4 regions of the Paenibacillus sp. FSL K6-1566 genome follow, and region 4 is predicted to be linked to each of the others. Evidence: a T-box and tRNA genes for the amino acid it is inferred to sense, from the RefSeq annotation. Region 4 holds a T-box; the other regions hold tRNA genes.
The links. The T-box of region 4 lies ahead of leuS (leucine--tRNA ligase). A T-box ahead of a tRNA ligase gene usually reads a tRNA of that ligase, here a tRNA-Leu.

Region 1 (5,306 bases), 160 kb from region 4:
GCAGGCTTTCGAAAATGATGGACAGATGCTCGACATTATGTTTCTCGAACTCGCCCGACTCAATTCCCTGCAGCAGCAATTGTTGATTGAATTCCAGCCGCTTATTGAAAATATCGGAAATCTTCTGTTCAACGTCTTCGGTCGCAGCTTCATTATTCGTTATAAATTCATCGAGCGCCTTGGTGAAGGGATGGTTAAGGTCATCCTTCACCAGCTGCTCCGCCATGCGGAACAGTTTATCCATGGTGGTCGTGTACTGCTCTTCCGTGCTCATCCATTTCTGAAACCATTCCAAGTCCCATTCCTCTATAAGATGAAGAAAGAGGCCTTCCTTGCTCTTGAAATGATAATAGATATTTCCTTTGCTGCTTCCGGTCGCGTCAACAATATCCTCGATGGACGTGGATTTATATCCTTTTTGCATAAACAGGGCTTTTGCGGCTTCCGCAATCCGTCGCTTGGTATCTTCGCTTTGCTGCTGCTTTTTGTTCATTGGCGCCTCCCTGTATGAATTCAACGATTATTTTATTATACTGAACGTTCGTTCTGTATCTTATCACGAGGTACGGGGACATTCAAGAGAAAAGTGTGCGGCCAGCGTCCCGAATGTAAAAAACCGCCATCATGGATGGCAGCGTCACGGATTGCGGCATATCGTCCTTGGACTTAATGGTTTACCTCAATATGCTTATGCGATTTTTCGTGGTAGGACAACAGCTCGGTTACAGTAACAAACGAAAAGCCCCGTTCCTTAAGCTCCGGCAGAATCTTTTTGAGCGCTTCGACCGTCTGGTCGCTGCCCGGTACGAAATCATGCATGAGTACGATGTCGCCGTTGCGGGCGTTCTTCAAGACTGTCCGCACGATGGCATTCGCGCCAGGTTTGCGCCAATCCAGCGTATCCTGATGCCAGGACCACAGGACGGTAAGCATTCCGACCTCCTTGCTCGCGCTGACGATTGCATCGTTATATCGTCCTCCGGGCGGGCGAAACAAGACAGAGCGGATCCCCGTCGCTTGATAAATGGCATCCTGTGTCTTGGTCAATTCCTTCCTCAAGGCATCTGCCCCAATATTATAGAACGGAGGATGGGAGTAGGAATGGTTGCCGATCTCATGACCTTCATCCAGCGCACGGGCAACGATTTCGGGATGCTTCTCGACGCGGCTGCCCACCACGAAAAATGTCGCTCTGGCATCGTACTGCTTGAGCAGGTTGAGAATTTGTTCCGTATGCTCCTTATCAGGGCCGTCGTCAAAGGTAAGGGCGATTACTTTATTGCTGGTCGGCACCTCCCATACAATATCGCCGCGCTCCTCGTAGTAATCCCTCTTCTTGGCCGAGGAAGGCATTTGATTGGCATCGGCATGACCGTGAATAACGCCGAATGCTGCGATCAAGGTTAGAAGTAAAGCAATGGCTTGTCTGTTCATGATGTCCCGTTTCCTTTTCTATGCATGTATTCTTGGCATCTGGCAGCGGGCTGCAATTCCTCCTTATCCTTTGGAGAATCTGCTCAAAATATTCCGGCACCCGTCATAACCCGGCGGCAAAAAATCCCGAATGGTGCTCGCCCTATCCGGTGCTTCAGCATATGGTAATAGGAGAGAAGGAGTGATGACCGATGCAATCCAGAAGCGTTTCGCATGCGCGAGGAATCGATGTAAGCCGGTGGCAGGGAAGCATTGATTGGAAGCAGGTTCGGGAAGCTGGGATATCATTTGTTTTCATCAAGGCCTCTCAAGGGAGCTCGCTGGAGGACCCGAAATTTGCAGAAAATGTGCAGGGAGCTAAGGCCGCGGGCTTGCTGGTCGGTGCCTATCATTTTCTAGGGGCGGCGAGCGCTGCGGCGGCAAGGCAGGAGGCGAAGCATTTTGTGGAAACGATGAAAAAAGCAGGCCCGCTAGCCTGGTTCGATCTCCCGCCGGTGCTTGATTATGAGAATAATCCGGCAGGGATCAGCCGCGCAGCCATCAATCAAGCTGCCGCTGCCTTCCTTGAAGAAGTGGAACGATTGACAGGAAGGCAGCCCATTCTATATACCGGCAACGCGTTTGCGGCCAATTTCGATGAGTCTTTGGGCAGGTATGACCTGTGGATTGCAAGGTACAGTGAAACCCGAGTCCCGGATGACCGTCCCGCTTGGAACAAGTGGACCTTCTGGCAATACACCGATTCCGGACGGATTAACGGCATAACGGGAAAGGTCGACCTCAATGTTTATGCCGGCACCTTGTCAGATCTGAAAGCGTACGCCTCCCAGGGGAACACTGGAAATGGCGCGGCAGGCTCGTTTGGAGGGATTCGTGAAGTCAGTCCTTGGGCTGAAGCGAGCTGGCGGGAAGCGGTGGAGAACGGCTTTTTCGACGATGCCCGTCCCGGTGACCCGATGACGCGTGAAGAGGCAGCCGTTCTGGTGAACCGGCTGCTGCGCGAGCTGCGGCAGCGGATTGAGGCACAGGAGAGACGCATCGAGTCGCTTAAACGGGGAACAGACATATTATAAGGAAAACATCGTTGAAAAGCAGGTGATGCGTAAAATAATAGAGTTCATATATTGACATCATATGGTTAGGCATGGTATTATCATTTTTGTCGCTGAGACGAAAAACTCGCACGAATAATGTATGAAACTTCCGTTGTTCGGCATGAATCCCATGCGGTGATTCGGCATTAAGCGAAGTTAAATCGCTTGACAGCGCAGCAATATTTGCCGGGGTGGCGGAATTGGCAGACGCACAGGACTTAAAATCCTGCGGTAGGTGACTACCGTACGGGTTCGACCCCCGTCCTCGGCATTATGACTCAACGCCCGAGTATTTATGAGAATAAGTCGGCCCCCTGCAGGGTGCCGGCTTATTTTTTAAGATACCCATACACATATTTCGAAGTCCAGCCCAGGGATGTAGGGAGAGTAGGAGCATGCGGTTGTTTAATAATGATTGGGACCTGATCCTGCAGGAAGAGACGGACAAGCCGTATTTCAAAGAACTGCTTGAACGGATCGACGAGGAGTATCGGCTGCATACGGTCTATCCGCCGAGGGATGAAATTTTTCGTGCTCTTCAGGAGACGCCATATCAGTCCACCAAAGTGGTCATTCTCGGACAAGATCCATATCACGGACGGGGACAGGCGCAAGGACTTAGCTTTTCGGTCCGGCCAGGAGTTACAATCCCCCCATCACTGCGCAACATTTACAAAGAGCTGGCAGCCGATCTGGATGCCCCGATTCCGGATCATGGATCCCTGATCGCTTGGGCCAAGCAGGGCGTTCTATTGTTGAACGCCGTGCTCACAGTCAAGGAAGGAGAGCCCAACTCCCATAAAGGGCTAGGTTGGGAACAGTTCACGGACGCGGTCATTTCGAAATTGAATGAACGGGAGCAGCCAACGGTTTTCATTCTTTGGGGAAGCTATGCGCAGAAGAAAGGGGCGTTTATCGACCGAAGCCGGCACCTCGTTCTGGAGAGCGCCCATCCGAGCCCCTTTGCTGCACGTAAAGGTTTTTTCGGTAGCCGTCCATTCTCAGCTTCAAACGCATATTTAATCCAGCACGGGATGGCCCCGGTCGATTGGGTCATTCCTAGCACCACGGACATTGGGGATGAATAATCCGTAAGAGATGAAGAGGTGACCTTCATGAAGCATTGGATTGGCCGTCATGTAGTCATTGAGCGTTTAGATGGGGGCAGAACGACGGTGGAAGGCATTCTGAAGGGGTGGGATCCGGTGCAGGAGAAGGCGATCCTTGGACCGGACGAGCTCGCGATTCCGTTTCGCGCCATTCACCGTATCATGCCCAAAACAGCTTATCCGGTGTTGAATTCCATCGGGTATTCGGTGCATCATACCATTCAATTCGATAATGCCGTATACTTCGGATCATGCGTCATGGTGTGGAGAGGGAACCGGCTGATCCATCCGAAGGCCGTTCTCGCATCCCATGACGAGGAAACCGTGACGCTCACAAGCGGACAGCGGCTCCGCAAGGACGAGCATCACTTCGTTGTCCGCTCTCTCCGGGGCAACGCGTAAGCGGTACGCAGATTACGAAATGAAACGAAAAGATGTCCCCCAGGCCCTGATTTCCTAAGTGGAATAAGACCTGAGGACATCTTTTTTTGCGTGCGCGGGGCTCTATAATTCATCCACTTTCTCGGCCAAGAACATTTCATAAATCCGCACCACAATGATCTTGATGATCATATAGGCTGGGATGGCGAGCAGAATGCCGAGGATGCCGAAGAAGTCGCCGCCGACGAGTATAAGAACAATGGTTGTCAGCGGATGGATATCGAGCTGCTTGCCATAGATCACCGGCGTCAAAATATTATCCTGAATCTGTTGAGCAATAATAATGACGACAAGGGACCAGATGGCAATGGAGGGCGATTCGATAAACCCGATAATGACGACGGGGATGCTTGCAAGCACCGCGCCGATGTATGGAATGAAATTCAGGAAGAACGAAACGACCGTCAAGAGCAGCGAATAAGGAAGACCGATGATCAAAAATCCGATATACATGAGCAGGCTCAGAATAAGATTCAAAATCACTTTACCGATAATAAAGCTGCTGAGCGCGCCGTCGATCTCGACGAGAACCTCCTGCCCGTCGCGCCGGTAGCGTCTTGGCAGCACGCTGAGCAGTTTAGGGGGGAGCTTCCCGCCTTCCTTCAGCATGTAATACAGAATAATCGGGATCGTTGCAATGATGACAAGCACGCTGGACACAACGGTAACCAGATGATTGACAGAATTGCTGACCCAATTAATGATTCGGTTCATGTATTCGGTCAAGGATGTCGCGAGCTCCGATTCGGTCGGGATAAAGCGGGACCAGTACGGCGCCTGCTGCAGCTGGTCAAGCTGATCCTGCATGTCCTCGACCAGAAACGGCATATGGCTGATGAAATTCTCGATCTGCTCCCGCAATGTCGGCCATACGACGATGCCGAAGATGGCCATCAGGCCGGCGAATACGAAGTACAGCATGAGCACGCCGATCGATCGTTTGATTTTGCGCCGTTCCAGGTAGTCCACAATCGGCCTAAGCAGGTAGTAGAAGAAGCCGGCGATTGCCACCGGAAAGATCAGCATATTGAACATGGAAACGATCGGGCGGAACAGGAAGCTGACTTTGGAGCCCAAGTAAATGATCAAGAGCAGGGCGATTATACCGAGGCATGTACGAAAATATTTGCTCTGCATCATGGCAATCCCTCCATAACGGCGAATAATAGTTAAGGTAAAGTACCGTTTAACAGTTGTATTTAACCCATTTGGCGGGATTTGAAATCAT
Region 2 (5,306 bases), 2.7 Mb from region 4:
GCGCTCGCCGGTCAGTAACCGGATTCTGACGGGCCTATGCATGGTGCACGATTTGTCGGTAAGCGATGTGAGCCGCTGGATCGGCGTGCATCCCGGCACATTCCGCAAATGGCTGCATCAAGGAACGGTTCCATCGGCAGCATTCCAGGAGAAAGCGGAACAATTTTTCCGCATTCCAAAATCGATCCTGTTTGCAGACTGCATCCTGAACAAACAATCGTAAAGCAACAACGTAAATCGATTCGAAAAAGCACTCATAACCTCTTCATCAACCGCTCTGCGTGACCTTACCCGGATTAAGGTGCGCCGAGTTTTTTTCTTCTTGCCGGCATGTTTATGGCGTTAACTGGGAATATTGTTCGTTGAGGTGATGGTCTGGCATGAGCTTAAATCAGAAGAACGGTGCTGCGCTGGGTCTGCTGGCAGGAACGACGTTCGGCAGCGGCATCGGTTTTTTGCTGGGATGGCACTCCTACGATCTGGTCGGCAGCGTAGCCGCCGGCGGTATTCTCGGCATTGCAGGAGGCATATGGCTCAGTTGCCGAATCCTGTTTAAGGAGCTGCCCTGAGGGAAGCGCCCGGTGGAAACAACCGCAGGAGCAAAAATATAAAGCAAACAAGCAGGCCGGATAAGAGAGCTACCATTTGCCCGTGCCTGCTTGTTTTACGTTGGTGCGGATTTCTTCCATGCCGCCTGATCTTCTTCTATGTTACAGCCATTCGCCGTGACCGTGAAAATCCTGCTGGTGATTCTGAAGCCGCCAGCCAATCAACGGCTCCCGCAAATCTTCCGGTTTCCGGGTCGTATCCGGACCCTCGGATTCTCCCCAGGTTTTCCCCCCGTCTTCCGTTCTCGCCGATCCGCTGAACCCCGTGTCCGGCGATACGAAATGAAGAAATCCCCCATTCGGCGTCCTGCCGATCTTGTTCCAGACCTGTCCCCCGTCCGTCGACTGATATAAATCATTGTTCTCCATGACGGCCCATACGTGGTTTGCGTTCAAGGCAAAGATTTGGCGAACCGTCTCCTCGGGATAAGCCTGCACCTCCCAATCGGTTCCACCGTCATCACTGAAGGCAATCCATCCGTCTCCCCCAATCCAGCCTGCTTGGTGATTGATAAGCCACATGGCCGTCACATCCGTGAGATCCACTTCGTCCTTGCTCTTTCCATCCGCTGCGCCACTTGAACCCTGGCCGGCAGGTTCTGATGGGTTCCCCTCGGACTGATCCGTCTTCGAGGATTTCCCGCCGGATGCCGATCCGTCCGAATCGCTCCGCTTCCCGTCATGGTTCTGCGTAAGCGATACGGGAGCAGGAGCGACAACGCTGCTCCCGGAATCGGGCGCCTCACAACCGGCTGTCACGGACAGCAAGACGACCAGCAGCAACCATGTGCCGAACCGGTTTCGTACGTTTGCCATTTCGACCACTCCCCCTTCCCGGTCAAATTCCCCCTGCTGTCAATCTATCCATGATGGAACGGCGATAACATAACGCCAGCTCCAAGACCATTCAATTACTATAAGTATAATGGCAACACCCCATAAAACGGAACAGGAAAAAACGCTTATCCGGCAGGTTCTAAGAGCAGCATAATTATCGATTCACCTGCTTGCCATTTGAATCACTTGACTCTAATATAGGGACAGGATGGTTTGAGTAACGACAGACCCATCGCTTTAGGACCATAAAGGGGGATTGCAAATGCTCGATTTTCCGACTCTTATGACGTACATCATCGTTGTTCTTGGTCTATTTTTGATTCCAGGACCCGCCGTTCTCCTCACCATTACCCGCACCGTTCAGAACGGGCGAAGAGGAGGCATAATGGCTGGGCTCGGTATCGCTACCGGGGATTTCCTTCATACCTTATTTGCAACGGTAGGTCTATCCGCAATATTGATGACTTCGGCACTTGCCTTCAATGTTGTTAAATTTGCAGGCGCAGCCTACTTGCTATACCTAGGGATTCGCGCAATCCTAAGCAAGCCCTCCGAACCGCAAATGCCCCAGGTTGAATCGGCAGGCTCCCTGAAATCCTATGCCTCGGCAACTGTTGCTGAGCTTCTTAATCCGAAGACGGCCCTCTTCTTTCTGGCATTCCTGCCTCAATTTATTCATCACGAACGCGGTGAAGCGGTCGGGCAGTTCTTAGTCCTGGGATTGATCTTTGTGATTCTAAGCATATTGTATACAACCACGATTGTATTAAGTGTCTCCACGCTTGGAAGAGTGGTTAAACGGACGCCATGGATCAGGCGCCTAAGCCAGTGGAGCGGCAAATTCGTTGGAGCAATCTACATTGGACTAGGCCTAAAGGTAGCATTCCAAAGACAGTAATGGAAGAAACGTATCCCTATCAAGGCGCTTAAGTGCACGGTGCCGGCAGACAAACTTATTGCAGATGCAACCCCCACTTATTGAATTGTGGGATACTCAGCGCATGAGAACAGCTCCGAAGGGAGCTGTTTCTTATTTTCGTACAACCCTCATCACGCTTTCAACCGATGATACGAGCTGCGGAAAACTCAGATATACAAAAAAGCTCTTGAATTGCCGCAAGGACAAATTCAAGAGCTTATTCGCTGTTACATTAGATGCGGTCGAGAGGACTCGAACCTCCACGGGGGTTAGCCCACACGGACCTGAACCGTGCGCGTCTGCCAATTCCGCCACGACCGCATGTGTTTGGGTTATTAACTCGTTGTGATCACCGTAATTAAGAGTATATAACGACTAAAGTTAAAAAGCAAGCATTTTTTTAAAAAAAATGTCGAAAGCATGGTATGCATCATGATGGCGTACCGCATGACCCGCTCTCCCGCTTCGGTATTTTTAACCTCCCTCCCCTCCATACTATAACAGGACGGGGTTATAAGAGGCGCCAATCCGATTGACCCCCTAAGACGAAAGGCGAGGTGAGTTGCATGCTCCTGAAAAAATATTCGATCATGTTATTAACCGCCGTATTATGCTTGACCATAACGATCCTTACGGACATCCTCTTCGGCTTTCCGTGGTACAACTTTATCATTAACTGGCGTTTCACGCTCTTCTCTCCCGTTGAGAGAATCACCGTGATCCTCTTGCTAGCTCTGCTGGTTATTCCGGATCTTTATCGCAGCTTCCGCAAGAGGAAGCATGAAACGAGCCCCCCTAGAGCGTCTGGGGAATCGGATTCAGGAACCGGAAGCGGGTCCCGAACCCGGGCCGGGTGCAGAACCGGAACGCCTTCCGAGGATGGCTTTGCGGATCAGACATATGATCACGAGCAGGAGCGGTAAACCGATGGAATAGAACGGGAACACCGTATACAGGTAGGCTCCCCCTTTCATTAGATGCTCGCTGTAAGAGCGGGCAAGGATAATGGAGAGGCCGAGTATGACCAGTGCATAGGGATAAATTAATTTACGATACGGGATTTTGAACAATATGGAGGAACTGATCAATGCTGCATAATAATATAGGCTGATTTTAAAGAACACGCCGATGATCAGAACCATCACGATCAGAATTTGCGTCCGCTCGATAAATTCCGAAATCTCTACCTTCCCCATCATGGTCAAGAGCGGAAATACCGCCCGTTCGGTAATATCCGCTCCCAGTACTGAAATCGTGATCAACGACACGTGAGCCAGGATGACGCCGGTAACCAATATCGCCAGCAGTCCTGCTTTCACCCCATTTTTGGTATGGTTAACCGCCGGAAAGATGGCCGTCGCACAGATAAGCTCGCCAAACGGAAAATGAATGTTTTTCTTTAGCACCGATTCTAGAATCGGCTGGAATCCTTCACCCATGACAGGTAGGAGGAGCTGAAGGTCAATGATCCCGGAAAATAGAATCACGATCCCGCTGAACACCCCGATCATAAACATAATCGCTAAAAAGATGGTAGCCGTCCGTGCCAGCACCTCCAAGCCTTGATGCAGCACATAGGCCACCGCCATGATCATGAGCAGATTCACGATCAGAAGCGGCGTTTCCCTCAACGCGGCGGACGCCATGACCAGCAGTCCCCCGTCTACGAGATCTCGAGCCGCTGTGAACATATAAAGGACGGCATAGACTAGTCCTACAAGGCTGCCGACATATTTCCCGAGCAATAATCGATAATCCTCCACTGGCAGTTTGTCGGGAAATGCCGTGTACAAATACGCATTCAAGGAGAAGATCAGCATGCCGATCACCGTTCCGATGAGCACGGCTATCCATGCATCCCGGCCTGCCTCAAGTCCCAAATTTACGACGAGCGTCGTGCCGAACTGAAACAGAACCAATATCGAGAAGAATTGAAATGGGCTGATTTTCACCTTTTCCATTTGACTCTCCTCCTTCATTGGTTGTGGATCTTGTATAGAACGGAACGATCCCTCATTTGAGAATTTCGTATCACCGGTTTCACATGGTATTTCACTTGCACCCGTGGAAAGAGCTGATCCCAGCGATTCTTCATCTTTCGCCAAGCGGACGGATCGGACCGTTCCACAGCCTGACCAAATCCCAGAATATCGCTATTCACTTCCTTGCTCTTACGAACGGCTAGCTCCATAATACGAATAACCTCTCTCGAGGCTGCGTCCTCCAGGAGCTTCATCGTTGCCGGATTTCGCAGGTCAATCGCGCTGTTCACTTCACGGATCGAGAAATTAGGCTCCACGTGAATGTGAATAATCGGATTCGCAGGATCTTCTAAGTCAGCGAGCAGCCTTGTTTTGGACCGCATAACTTCAAGCGATATTTCTCCACCTTGATCAAGTAACTTCAAATGGATCGGCGTGATTTTCATTTTATTCCGGATCCAAACGGTGCCGCGGGATTCGTCCGCGTTTAACCAGCTCACAAGACGATCCCCTTTAAATACAGCCATTTGGGAGATGACCGCCAATCCTTCTACCTTCGCGTTCTTTAAGGTTTCCATCTTCGATGCCTTTTCGGCGCTGCCTTCGATCATCACTCCGTTCACCAAAGGCCCGCCTCCCGGGGTAAGCAATCCACGGATGACATCATCTACCTCGATCCGAAAATTCTCTCCAAGCTGTCCCGACGTTAAATCGATCTTCTGCTCGAGTGCAAAAGCCGTGATTTTTCCAATCGGTGTCATTGCAGACACGACATCCTCTGCGGTTTGTCCCTGGGTTGCAATCAATACTTCGGCATTCAGCCGGATATCGGAGTCTCTGTCCAAATAATCGAAGAGATCGATAATGCCCTCTCTCGCCACGCGATCCGAGATGACGATCAGACCGGTATGGGCGAGCGAAATGATACGGGGCACTTTGCGGGAAGCATTGCGCATCGCT
Region 3 (5,306 bases), 3.3 Mb from region 4:
GGAATCCAGCAGTTCATGACCCCGAGCAATCTGGAGGCATACCGCATTTGGACGGGGGAAGAAGGAGCGGATTCCAGGGTTAGGCTCCACATGGATCCGGATGGAACCCATGATCCGATCTTTATGTCCAGGAGATTCCCGGATGCGGTGTCGTGGCTGTTTGACGAAGATGGCAGCGGGGCTGCTGTGGAGGCCCGAGCAGCGATGGAGCAGGATGCAAGGACAGAGGGCCAAGCCGTTACGGCGGAAGGAATACGCGGCATCCCGGAGACGGCTGGGCCCGCTTATCGCATATCAGGCACGGTTACATGGAACATGCAGTCGGAGTCGACTGGGCGCGTATACCGAATATCCGTGGCCGAGCCGATGGGACCGCCGCCTGAAGGCGGCTATCCGGTGCTGTATTCGCTTGATGCCAATGCATCCTTCGGGACGCTGGCGGAGGCGGTGAGGCTGCAATCCCGTACACCGCGCGGCATAACGCCTTCCATCATCGTCGGGATCGGCTACGACAGCGACAGTCCGATCGTGACGGATGAGCGGTTTTACGATTATACCGTGCCTGCAGCGGCACACGAGCTCCCCGTCCGTCCGAACGGAATGCCGTGGCCGGAAACCGGCGGCGCCGAAGACTTCCTGGATTTTATCGAGCTTCAGCTGATCCCCCGCATTGCGTCGCGATATCCGGTGAATCCCGAGAAGCAGTCGGTGTTCGGCCATTCTTTGGGCGGTTTCTTTGTGCTCTATGCGCTGTTCACGAGGCCCCACATCTTTCGGCGGTATATTGCAGCGAGCCCATCAGTCTGGTGGAAGCAGCATGTGCTGTATAAGACATGGGAGGTCTCCAAGCCATTCCTTCAGCCGTTCGACTTGCAGCGGGAGCTGAGCATTTTTGTCGGTACCGAAGAAAAGCCCGCCATGGTCCAAGACGCAAGGGATTTGTATGCAAAGCTGCGAGAGCACCGGCATTTGCTGCACGCCGAGCTTCATGAAATCGAAGGGGAGGGCCATGTATCCGTGCTGCCGTCCCTGGTAAGCCCGCTTCTCCGTCTGATCAGTTCATAATAGGAAGCAACGCAGATATAACCAGTTATAACAAAACAAAAGCAGTATGGGACCCGATGGATCCTATACTGCTTTTTTATAATGTGCTCGTATTTGAATCCGCCCGCATAGGCTGCAGGCCGCCAGGGTGGCGAACTTCGGGAATGGCGAATGTACGAAAAGCGAGGAGAACGATGAGCGTGGTTATTCCTCCGTTTCTCCGGCATGGTCATCGTCCAGCGCGGAGGAATATTTCGGATAGAGCCTGCGGATGCATTCGGGACAAATATCGTGCGTAAATTCGACGGGAAGGCGTCTCTCAAGATAGCTTTCAACCGGTTCCCATGTCTCTTCCTGGCTGACATGCTTGCATACGGCGCAGATGGGGATGTGCTCCGGGAGCGGAAGGCTGCGGGCAAGCGTCTGCTCGAGCAGGATTTGCCGCTCTTTATACTTTGTAATGTCGGTAAAGGAAAGGATGGCGCCGTGAATGAAATTATCGCTGCTTTCGGACAGCGGCTGGACCTCGCATAGCACCCAGAATACTTTACGGTTCCGGGAGACCGAATACTCCAGGACGCAATCCGGCCGGCTTCCTTCCAGAACGGCTCTGACCGAGGATAAATAATGTTCACCGTCCAAGCTGCCGAAATCGACCTCCCCAAAGCACCAGGGCATAATATCAAAAAATGATGCCCCCTGCCATTGAAAATCAGGCGAGACACCATATCTTACGGACATCGTTACAAGCGGATCGTTTATCTTATCGATCATGCCGTCGGGCGTAATGATCATTAAGCCTCTGTTCAAGGCATGGACGGCATAGTTCCAAGCTGTGCTCATGGTATCGTAGGGCAAAAGGGTTCGCTCCTCTTACGAAATAGACTCATGGGTAAAAGGTACAACGATCCATGGGTCCTATGGTATAATTTAGGCAACATAGATAGATTATACACGTATTTAAGTTGTTTTGCAAGAGGGAAATACGTATTTAAGTAATTTTTCTTGGAAAGAGAATCAGGAAGGCGGTTGTTTGATGCAGTCTATTTACCAACGAATCGAACATCTGATAGAAAGCCGGGGTATGACGAAGAAGGCGTTCTGTGAAACCCTCGGGATCAGCACAGGGAATTTTGGTGACTGGAAGCGAGGGAAAACAACGCCGAGTACGAATAAATTAATTGAAATAGCAGCATTTTTCTCCGTTAGCCTGGACTGGTTGATTATCGGGAAGGGCAAGCCCACCACCCGGGTGAATGAAACGAGAGAGGAATATGAGGCGGAAACGGCGCTATCCGCGCTGTCGGGTCTCGAAGAGCGCGAGAAGGAGTTCATCCGGGAGTACCTTGAGTTTTCGGCTTACCGCAGGGATAAGCGAAACGAGAAGACTTAGCGTCAAGGCTATGGCGTGCGGGAAATAATTGGATCTTTACAATTGTGGATTATGGCTATATAATAGGGAATGTTCTGCTGAAGAACTTCTTTATTATATGCGGTAGTGGTGGAATGGCAGACACGCTATCTTGAGGGGGTAGTGGGTGTATACCCGTGGAGGTTCGAGTCCTCTCTACCGCATTATGATTGAATCGGCATAAGAAGCTGTTGTTCAAGCGTAAGCTTGGGCATCGGTTTTTTTTGTTGTCTCGAACGCCCCGGTTTGACTCTTTCCTGTGCCGACAAAGCCTTTACATACCGTTTCAATTTGTGCCACAAGTTTAAAGTCTTATTGTAGCGTTCATAATAGGGCATGAAGGAGTGAGGCGAGTTATGAAACCATTGTACACGGCTGACGTGAAGGTTGTTGGTGGACGCGAGGGCTCGATCCAGTCGTCCGACGGAGCTCTTAATCATAAGCTTAGCATGCCGAAGGAGCTTGGCGGACCCGGAGGGGAAGGAACCAATCCGGAGCAATTGTTCGCAGCGGGATATGGGGCTTGCTACGAAAGCGCGCTGGCCAATATCGCCCGCAAGGAAGGGGTAACGCTCAAAGACGTGACCATCCATTCTCAGGTGATGATCGGCAAGGATGAAACGGACGATGGCTTTAAGCTGGCCGTGAAGCTGAAGATTGAGATGCCGGGAATCGAGCGGAGCCAGGCCGAGGAGCTTGCAAAAAAGGCGCATGCGTTCTGTCCGTATTCCAAAGCGACGCGAGGCAACATCGATGTGGAGCTGAACGTAATCTGACGATTGAATAGAAGGGGATTGTCCTCCATGAGGGATAATCCCCTTTTTATTGCATAACAATATGGAACTTTTTCCATACTTCGCCGTATTCCGTTATTAAAAGGCAGCTTGAAAGGAGCGCATAATATGCGTATTGAAGAGATGATCGCTGAACGGTTTGTCTGCAGCAAATGCCGCGGAACTCAGTGCGAGACGAAGGAAGTATCCATGTCGGGAGCGGGGCTCAGCAAGCTGTTCGATATTCAACACAATCATTTCCTGTTTGTATCCTGCACCCACTGCGGGTATGTGGAAGTGTTTAATCCGGATATTTTGGAGGGGAAAAAGCGCGGCCAAATCGGCTCAATCCTCGATGTGTTCTTCGGTTGACATCGCCTTTAAAATTCTTTAATATGACTAAGTACCAGAAAGTACAACCAGTCATAAGCAATTACAAATCAATATAAACGGGTGATGACATGCCATACAAACCGCAGATTACAGATGTAACCAAAGCTGGGAGCAATGAGAAGGAAGGGTTGTACGAATTCATTATCCATTTGGCTGACGGAACGGATTGCCGCGTGTTCTACAACCGGTTTCCTGAGTGGAAGATGACGGCGCTGAGCCGGCTTGGGAAAGTGCCATGCCCAGTATGCCGCAAGGATTTCATTTGTAAATGCATGGATAAATTTTCAGATGATTTCGATCAGCAGATGAGAGACGGCGAGTGGTTGAGCAAAGCGGTCGAATCTGAATAAGGCGACGCATGATGAAGCGCGGGAATTTTCCTGCGTTTTTTCTTATTGGGCGAGTTTTAGGGTCGCATCGTAACCAAAGGAGGGCAGGTTGATTATGAAGAAGGCGGGCAAGGATAACGAAGAATACGCCATCGTGTTGATTGACGGGGTGTGTCACTTGTGCCAGGGCTTGACCCGATTTATTATCCAGCGGGATCCAGCCGGCCATTTCCGGTTCGCATCGCTCCAATCGGAGATCGGGCAGTCACTGCTGGAGCAGGGAGGACTGACGCCGGATGGCGGGGATACGATGGTGCTGATTGAAAAAGGAAAGTACTACACCCGGTCGCAGGGGGCGCTGCGCATTGCCCGGCGGCTCCGCTTTCCGTGGCCTCTCGCCTATGCGATGATCATCGTGCCTCGTCCGATCCGGGACCGTGCGTACCGCATCGTGGCCAAGAACCGTTACCGCTGGTTCGGCCGCTCCGAGGCATGCATGATACCGACGCCGGATATCCGGCGCCGGTTCCTCTCATAAATTCCCGGAATGCGAATGGCCCCTACGAGCGGGGAGCCCGGAACCCGGCCGCGACGGCCTCCTCCTCGGTGCAGAACCATTGCTCCTCCTTTGTCCGCTCGTAGTATGGCGATTCGGGTGTGTGGTAGATCTTTTCGCCTTTCGAGTTGATGTTCCCTTTGATGCTGCAGCCGGACTTGGCGCTGCCTGCAGCAGATGCTACTGTCTCTGCCGGTTCCGGGGATTCCCCGGATGCGGCGGTGGATTTGGATTGAGCGTCCCTGTCCTGTCTTCAGGGTGGAAGCCGTCCTCTTGCGCGTAATTCTCGACGCTCCAGATGCCGAGCGCCTTTTCCCTGCTGATGCGCTGAAGATCATTGAATTTATCAACGTAACGGACGTTCGGCGGATAAATATAGGCTACCCGCGCCAGCCCCTGCTCGAGCAGCGCTTCTTGGACCATTTTTCCGTCTACATAAACGTACGCAAGCAGCCGGGAGTACTTATCCCGGTTCGGACCGATATCGAATTCCAATTCGAGCTTGTCGGCTTGCTCAACGAGCTCCTTCGTGAAAGCTTTGGCCTCCGGTCCGAAAGGCTGGACTCCCAGCTTGGGATGGCTTGTTTCGGGCGTGTCAATCAGCAGCATCCGGACGTTCTCCTTCTTGCCTTCAAACATAACGCTGATCGTGTCTCCGTCCACCGCCTTGACGAGCTCGACGGGTACCCGGGGCAGGTTCAGGTCGTCAGTAGGATAAGAGCCTTGCTTCCCGTTCGGACTTTGGCTTTGTGCCGCCTTCGTGGACGTTGTCTGCTCCGTTTGGGAGGCGGCAGCTGCCT
Region 4 (5,306 bases):
ATATTTACGGCATGTGCAACGGTCTTATCGAAGCGGGGGCCACGCTGAAATGGGTGTACGACCCGGACCCTGGGAAGGTAAAAGCATTCTGCGAGGCATACCCCGGCGTACGGCCGGCTTCCTCCGAAGCGCAAATATTGGAGGCTCCGGAGGTAAAGCTGGTCGCGGCTGCGGCGATCCCTTCGGAACGCTGCGGGCTCGGGCTCAAGGTGATGTCGCATGGCAAGGATTATTTTACCGACAAAACGCCGTTTACGACGCTGGAGCAGGTAGAGGCCGCCAGGGCGAAAGCGGCGGAAACCGGCAGAAAATACATGGTTTACTACAGCGAACGACTTCATGTGGAGAGCGCGGTTCATGCCGGCCGCTTGATTCAGGATGGAGCGATCGGCAGGGTGGTTCAGGTGCTCGGCACAGGCCCGCATCGGTTGAATGCGGCATCGCGTCCCGATTGGTTTTTCCGCCATGAGCAGTACGGGGGCATTTTATGCGATATCGGCTCCCACCAGATCGAGCAGTTTTTATTTTATGCAGGCTGCAGGGATGCCCAGGTGCTGAGCAGCAAGGTCGGCAATTATGCGAATCCGATGTATCCGGAGCTCGAGGATTTCGGGGATGCCACGCTGCTTGGCGACAACGGGGCGACGAATTATTTCAGGGTCGACTGGCTGACGCCGGAGGGACTCGGGACATGGGGCGACGGCAGAACCTTCATCCTGGGAACGGACGGATATATTGAGCTTCGCAAGTATATCGACATTGCCAGACACCCGCATGGCGATCATCTGTACTTGGTGAACAAGGACGGGGAGTTCCATATGGAGCTGAAGGGGAAGGTCGGCTATCCGTTCTTCGGTGAGCTGATTCTCGATTGCCTGGAGCGGACGGAGCGCGCCATGACCCAGGAGCATGCCTTCAAAGCGGGAGAGCTGTGCGTCAAGGCCCAAAACTTAGCCGTGCGGATCGGATAAATCCATTATAATAAAGGGAGACCCCGCCAAAATTCCCGGGGAATTGATTCATAACCTCGATAAGGGGGATTCCCACATGTCTTCGCGGTTGACGACTCCACCATCCTGGATGCCGGGCTTTGACCGGATGCTGCTGAGGGAACCGATTGAACTCGGCTGCTATAATGACCGGCCTTTATCCGGCGGGACTTTCCACTCCCACGCTTTTTACGAAATTTATTATTTTCATGAAGGACGCTGCACGTATCTGATCGGAGACTCCGTTTTTGCGCTGAAGCCCGGGGACCTGCTCCTGATGAACGGGTTGACGCTGCATTGCCCGAATGTGGAGCCGGGTTCGCGCTATGTCCGGAGCATTATCCATTTCGATCCCGCCTGGGTGTGCAGGGAGCTGCCCGAATCGGCAAGATCGGTCCTGCTGGATCCCTTCGAAACGCTGCGCAATCACCGGATGACGCTGACTGGGCAGAGGAGGGAAGAGTTTGAGCGGCTGCTGGAGGATATGAACCGGCTGCGGGGGGCGGAAGCTGCTTTCAAGCAGGAGCGATTGAAGCTTCGGCTTCAGGAAATGCTGTACGTCATTGCGGGCTGGTGTCAAAGCGAAGTGCAGCAGCAGGATTCGATCTCCGATAAGGAGCGTCATGTACAGCACGTCGTCTCGTTTGTGGAAGAGCATTACATGGAGGATTTGACGCTGGACCGAATTGCCAGGGACATGCATCTTACGAAGCATTACTTGTCCTCTTTGTTCAAGGAGGTCACCGGAACGACCGTATTCAAATATGTGTACCACCGAAGAATTAACCAGGCCAAAATCCTGCTGAGACTGCACCCCCATATGAGCATTACGGATGTCAGCCGGGCGGCCGGCTTCAAGCATTTGGCCCATTTCAGCCGGATGTTCAAGACGATGGTCGGAACGGCGCCGGAGCATTACCGCAAGTCCCAGGGCGAACTCCGTTGACTTGGCGCGGTTTTTTGGGTATAATAGCCACATTAAAATGGAAATCATAGTAATGCAATGATGGGGACTAGTAGTTCCGCATGCGATCATGCAGAGAGCCGGTGCATTTGGTGGAAGCCGGTTGACGCAAGGGATGAACTCGCCTCTGAGCAGCGGCGCGAACCCGGCTTTCGGATCTTAAGAATGCTTATTTATCCGTCGGTCGATGAAACGTCGCCGTCTCATCCGCGATAAGGATGCAAAGGGAGTGAAAGGCAAAGCATGCCTTGCACTAACTAGGGTGGTACCACGGGAATCAAACCTCTCGTCCCTAGCGTCAGCGCTATGGATGATGAGGTTTTTTTGTTTTCAGGACAGCGGCATTAACTGCCTTGTCCGTTCGACAGTGAAGGAGGAGCTATGTAGTATGACGGATCAACAATCAGCCGGCCACGGCTATAAGCCGCAGGTCATTGAACCGAAATGGCAGAAGTATTGGGAAGAGAACAAAACCTTTAAAACCGAGGACAACTCGTCCAAACCGAAATTTTATGCACTCGACATGTTCCCGTATCCTTCCGGAGCGGGTCTTCACGTCGGGCACCCGGAGGGCTACACGGCCACCGACATCATTTCTCGCTATAAGCGGATGCGCGGGTACAACGTGCTTCATCCGATGGGCTGGGACGCGTTTGGCCTTCCGGCAGAGCAATATGCGATGGATACAGGCAAGCATCCACGCGAATTCACCATCCAGAACATCAATAACTTCCGCCGCCAGATCAAGTCGCTCGGATTTTCTTACGATTGGGACCGGGAGATCAGTACGACGGATCCGGACTATTATAAATGGACGCAATGGATCTTCATCCAGCTGTACAAACGGGGCCTTGCTTATGTAGCCGAGGTGCCGGTGAACTGGTGCGAAGCGCTGGGTACGGTTCTTGCGAACGAGGAAGTCATTGACGGCAAGAGCGAGCGCGGCGGCCACCCGGTCGTCCGCAAGCCGATGCGGCAGTGGATTCTGAAAATTACCGAGTATGCGGACCGGCTGCTTGAGGATCTGGATGAGCTGGATTGGAGCGAAAGCCTGAAGGACATGCAGCGCAACTGGATCGGCAAATCGGTCGGCGCCGAGGTGCGGTTTGATATCGATGGGCATGACGCCAAGCTGGAAGTGTTCACGACCCGTCCGGACACCCTCTTCGGCGCAAGCTACTGCGTGCTGGCACCGGAGCATGAGCTGGTGGACAAAATTACGACCCCAGAGCAGCGGGAAGCGGTGAAGGCTTATCAGGATCAGGCAGCCCGCAAGAGCGACCTGGAGCGTACGGATCTGGCAAAAGACAAGACCGGGGTATTTACCGGGGCTTATGCCATCAACCCTGCCAGCGGCGCCAAGCTGCCGATCTGGATCGCCGATTACGTCCTCGCCGGCTACGGAACCGGCGCGATCATGGCCGTTCCGGGCCACGATACCCGCGACTGGGAGTTTGCGAAGCAATTCGGGCTTCCGATCATTGAAGTGGTGAAGGGCGGCAACGTGGAGGAAGAAGCTTACACCGGAAGCGGCGAGCACGTCAATTCCGGCTTCCTCAACGGAATGGACAATGAGGCTGCTATTCAGGCCATGAACGAGTGGCTTGAGAAAGAAGGCAAGGGTAAGAAGAAGGTCACGTACCGGCTGCGCGACTGGCTGTTCAGCCGTCAGCGCTACTGGGGCGAGCCGATCCCGATTCTCCACCTGGAGGACGGAACGATGAAGACCGTTCCGGAAGACCAGCTGCCGCTGCTGCTGCCGGACGTGGATCAGATCAGACCGTCCGGCACCGGCGAATCTCCGCTGGCGAATGTGACGGAATGGGTGGAGACGGTTGATCCCGAGACGGGCATGAAAGCCCGCCGCGAGACCAACACGATGCCGCAATGGGCAGGCAGCTGCTGGTACTATCTCCGTTACATCGATCCGCATAACCCGGATGAGCTGTGCTCGAAGGAGAAGCAGAAGGAATGGCTCCCGGTAGACCTGTATATCGGCGGCGTCGAGCATGCGGTGCTACACCTGCTGTACGCAAGATTCTGGCATAAGGTGCTCTATGATCTCGGAGTCGTCGATACGAAGGAGCCGTTCCAGAAGCTCGTGAACCAAGGCATGATTCTCGGCAACAATAATGAGAAAATGAGCAAATCCCGCGGCAATGTCATCAACCCTGATGATATCGTGAACGAATACGGAGCCGATACGCTTCGGGTATACGAGATGTTCATGGGGCCGCTGGAAGCGACCAAGCCATGGAACACGAACGGTGTTGAAGGCACGCATCGTTTCCTCTCCCGCGTATGGCGTCTGTTCATCGGCGATGACGGCCAGCTGAATCCAAAAATCGTGGACGGGGAAGGTTCCGACGAATGGAAACGTATCCTGCACAAAACGATTAAGAAGGTTACCGAGGATATCGAGCATATGCGCTTCAACACCGCAATCAGCCAGTTGATGATCTTCATCAACGAGGGCTACAAGGCGGATGAGCTCCCGCGGAAGGCGATGGAGAATTTCGTTCAAATGCTGTCCCCGCTCGCGCCTCATCTGGCTGAAGAGCTGTGGAGCCGTCTGGGACACACCGAGAGCATCACGTATGTTCCTTGGCCGGAATACGATGAGGCTTGGACCGTAGAAGCCGAGGTGGAAATCGTCGTCCAGGTGAACGGAAAAATCGTGGACCGCACCAAAATTGCTAAAGACTTCGATCAAGAAGCCATGCAGCAGCATAGCCTCTCCCTTCCAAATGTCAAGCAGGCGCTGGAAGGCAAGAGCATTCGCAAAGTCATTGCCGTTCCGGGAAAACTGGTCAATATCGTGGCCGGTTAACCGAGAAGCCGAATGCGGCGTCCAGTTTTGCCAGATCCTCCTCATACTTGTCGTGTGTGGTTTCGATCAATTGGTAGAACAAGCCGTTCAGGTGCGAGTTCAGTAAAATGAGCGCCTGAGCGGTGATGCCGCCGGGTACCGCGACCCTTTCCTGAAGCTGTTCGGGGGAGAAGCCCTCCTCCGTTAGCAGCTTCCCTGTGCCGACCAGCATTTCGCCGGCCAGGGCATTGAGCGTGCCGCGGTCGATCCCGGTCATTTCGACGGCAGCGTCAATCCATTTTTCCAAGAATAAACTTAAAAAAGCAGGCCCGCAGCTGGAGAAATCGGAAGTGATTCGCGTGTGCGATTCCAGAATCTCAACGGGCCTGCTGATATAAGACAGGAGGCTTTCTATAAGCTGCCTGTCTTCTTCTTTTATTCGGGAACCATACATACATAACGAAGCTCCGCCTCCGGTGATATTGGTAATGCTGGGTATGATTTTTGCCACCTTGCACGGCAGCGCCGATTCCAGGTGAATCAG

Region 1: it has a tRNA-Leu gene. The T-box ahead of leuS (leucine--tRNA ligase) is inferred to sense a tRNA for this amino acid. The anticodon was not compared.
Region 2: it has a tRNA-Leu gene. The T-box ahead of leuS (leucine--tRNA ligase) is inferred to sense a tRNA for this amino acid. The anticodon was not compared.
Region 3: it has a tRNA-Leu gene. The T-box ahead of leuS (leucine--tRNA ligase) is inferred to sense a tRNA for this amino acid. The anticodon was not compared.

Annotation. Positions count from the first base shown of each region.
Region 1 is NZ_JBBOSR010000001.1:2,179,008-2,184,313, forward strand. It holds gene NST08_RS09310 (TetR/AcrR family transcriptional regulator) at 1-493, opposite strand, end outside; gene NST08_RS09315 (polysaccharide deacetylase family protein) at 667-1,434, opposite strand; gene NST08_RS09320 (glycoside hydrolase family 25 protein) at 1,626-2,507, shown strand; tRNA gene NST08_RS09325 (tRNA-Leu) at 2,714-2,799, shown strand; gene NST08_RS09330 (uracil-DNA glycosylase) at 2,930-3,616, shown strand; gene NST08_RS09335 (hypothetical protein) at 3,644-4,039, shown strand; gene NST08_RS09340 (AI-2E family transporter) at 4,142-5,218, opposite strand.
Region 2 is NZ_JBBOSR010000001.1:4,759,292-4,764,597, forward strand. It holds gene NST08_RS21165 (helix-turn-helix domain-containing protein) at 1-223, shown strand, start outside; gene NST08_RS21170 (hypothetical protein) at 381-569, shown strand; gene NST08_RS21175 (WD40/YVTN/BNR-like repeat-containing protein) at 711-1,424, opposite strand; gene NST08_RS21180 (LysE family translocator) at 1,708-2,343, shown strand; tRNA gene NST08_RS21185 (tRNA-Leu) at 2,602-2,685, opposite strand; gene NST08_RS21190 (GerAB/ArcD/ProY family transporter) at 3,183-4,325, opposite strand; gene NST08_RS21195 (Ger(x)C family spore germination protein) at 4,340-5,306, opposite strand, start outside.
Region 3 is NZ_JBBOSR010000001.1:5,316,227-5,321,532, reverse strand. It holds gene NST08_RS23640 (alpha/beta hydrolase) at 1-1,065, shown strand, start outside; gene NST08_RS23635 (PAS domain-containing protein) at 1,249-1,902, opposite strand; gene NST08_RS23630 (helix-turn-helix domain-containing protein) at 2,081-2,437, shown strand; tRNA gene NST08_RS23625 (tRNA-Leu) at 2,537-2,619, shown strand; gene NST08_RS23620 (organic hydroperoxide resistance protein) at 2,812-3,231, shown strand; gene NST08_RS23615 (zinc ribbon domain-containing protein) at 3,358-3,600, shown strand; gene NST08_RS23610 (hypothetical protein) at 3,690-3,971, shown strand; gene NST08_RS23605 (thiol-disulfide oxidoreductase DCC family protein) at 4,066-4,488, shown strand; partial or broken gene NST08_RS23600 (thermonuclease family protein) at 4,511-5,306, opposite strand, start outside.
Region 4 is NZ_JBBOSR010000001.1:2,020,592-2,025,897, forward strand. It holds gene NST08_RS08600 (Gfo/Idh/MocA family protein) at 1-971, shown strand, start outside; gene NST08_RS08605 (AraC family transcriptional regulator) at 1,048-1,935, shown strand; T-box leader at 1,984-2,250, shown strand; gene leuS (leucine--tRNA ligase) at 2,342-4,783, shown strand; gene comER (late competence protein ComER) at 4,764-5,306, opposite strand, start outside.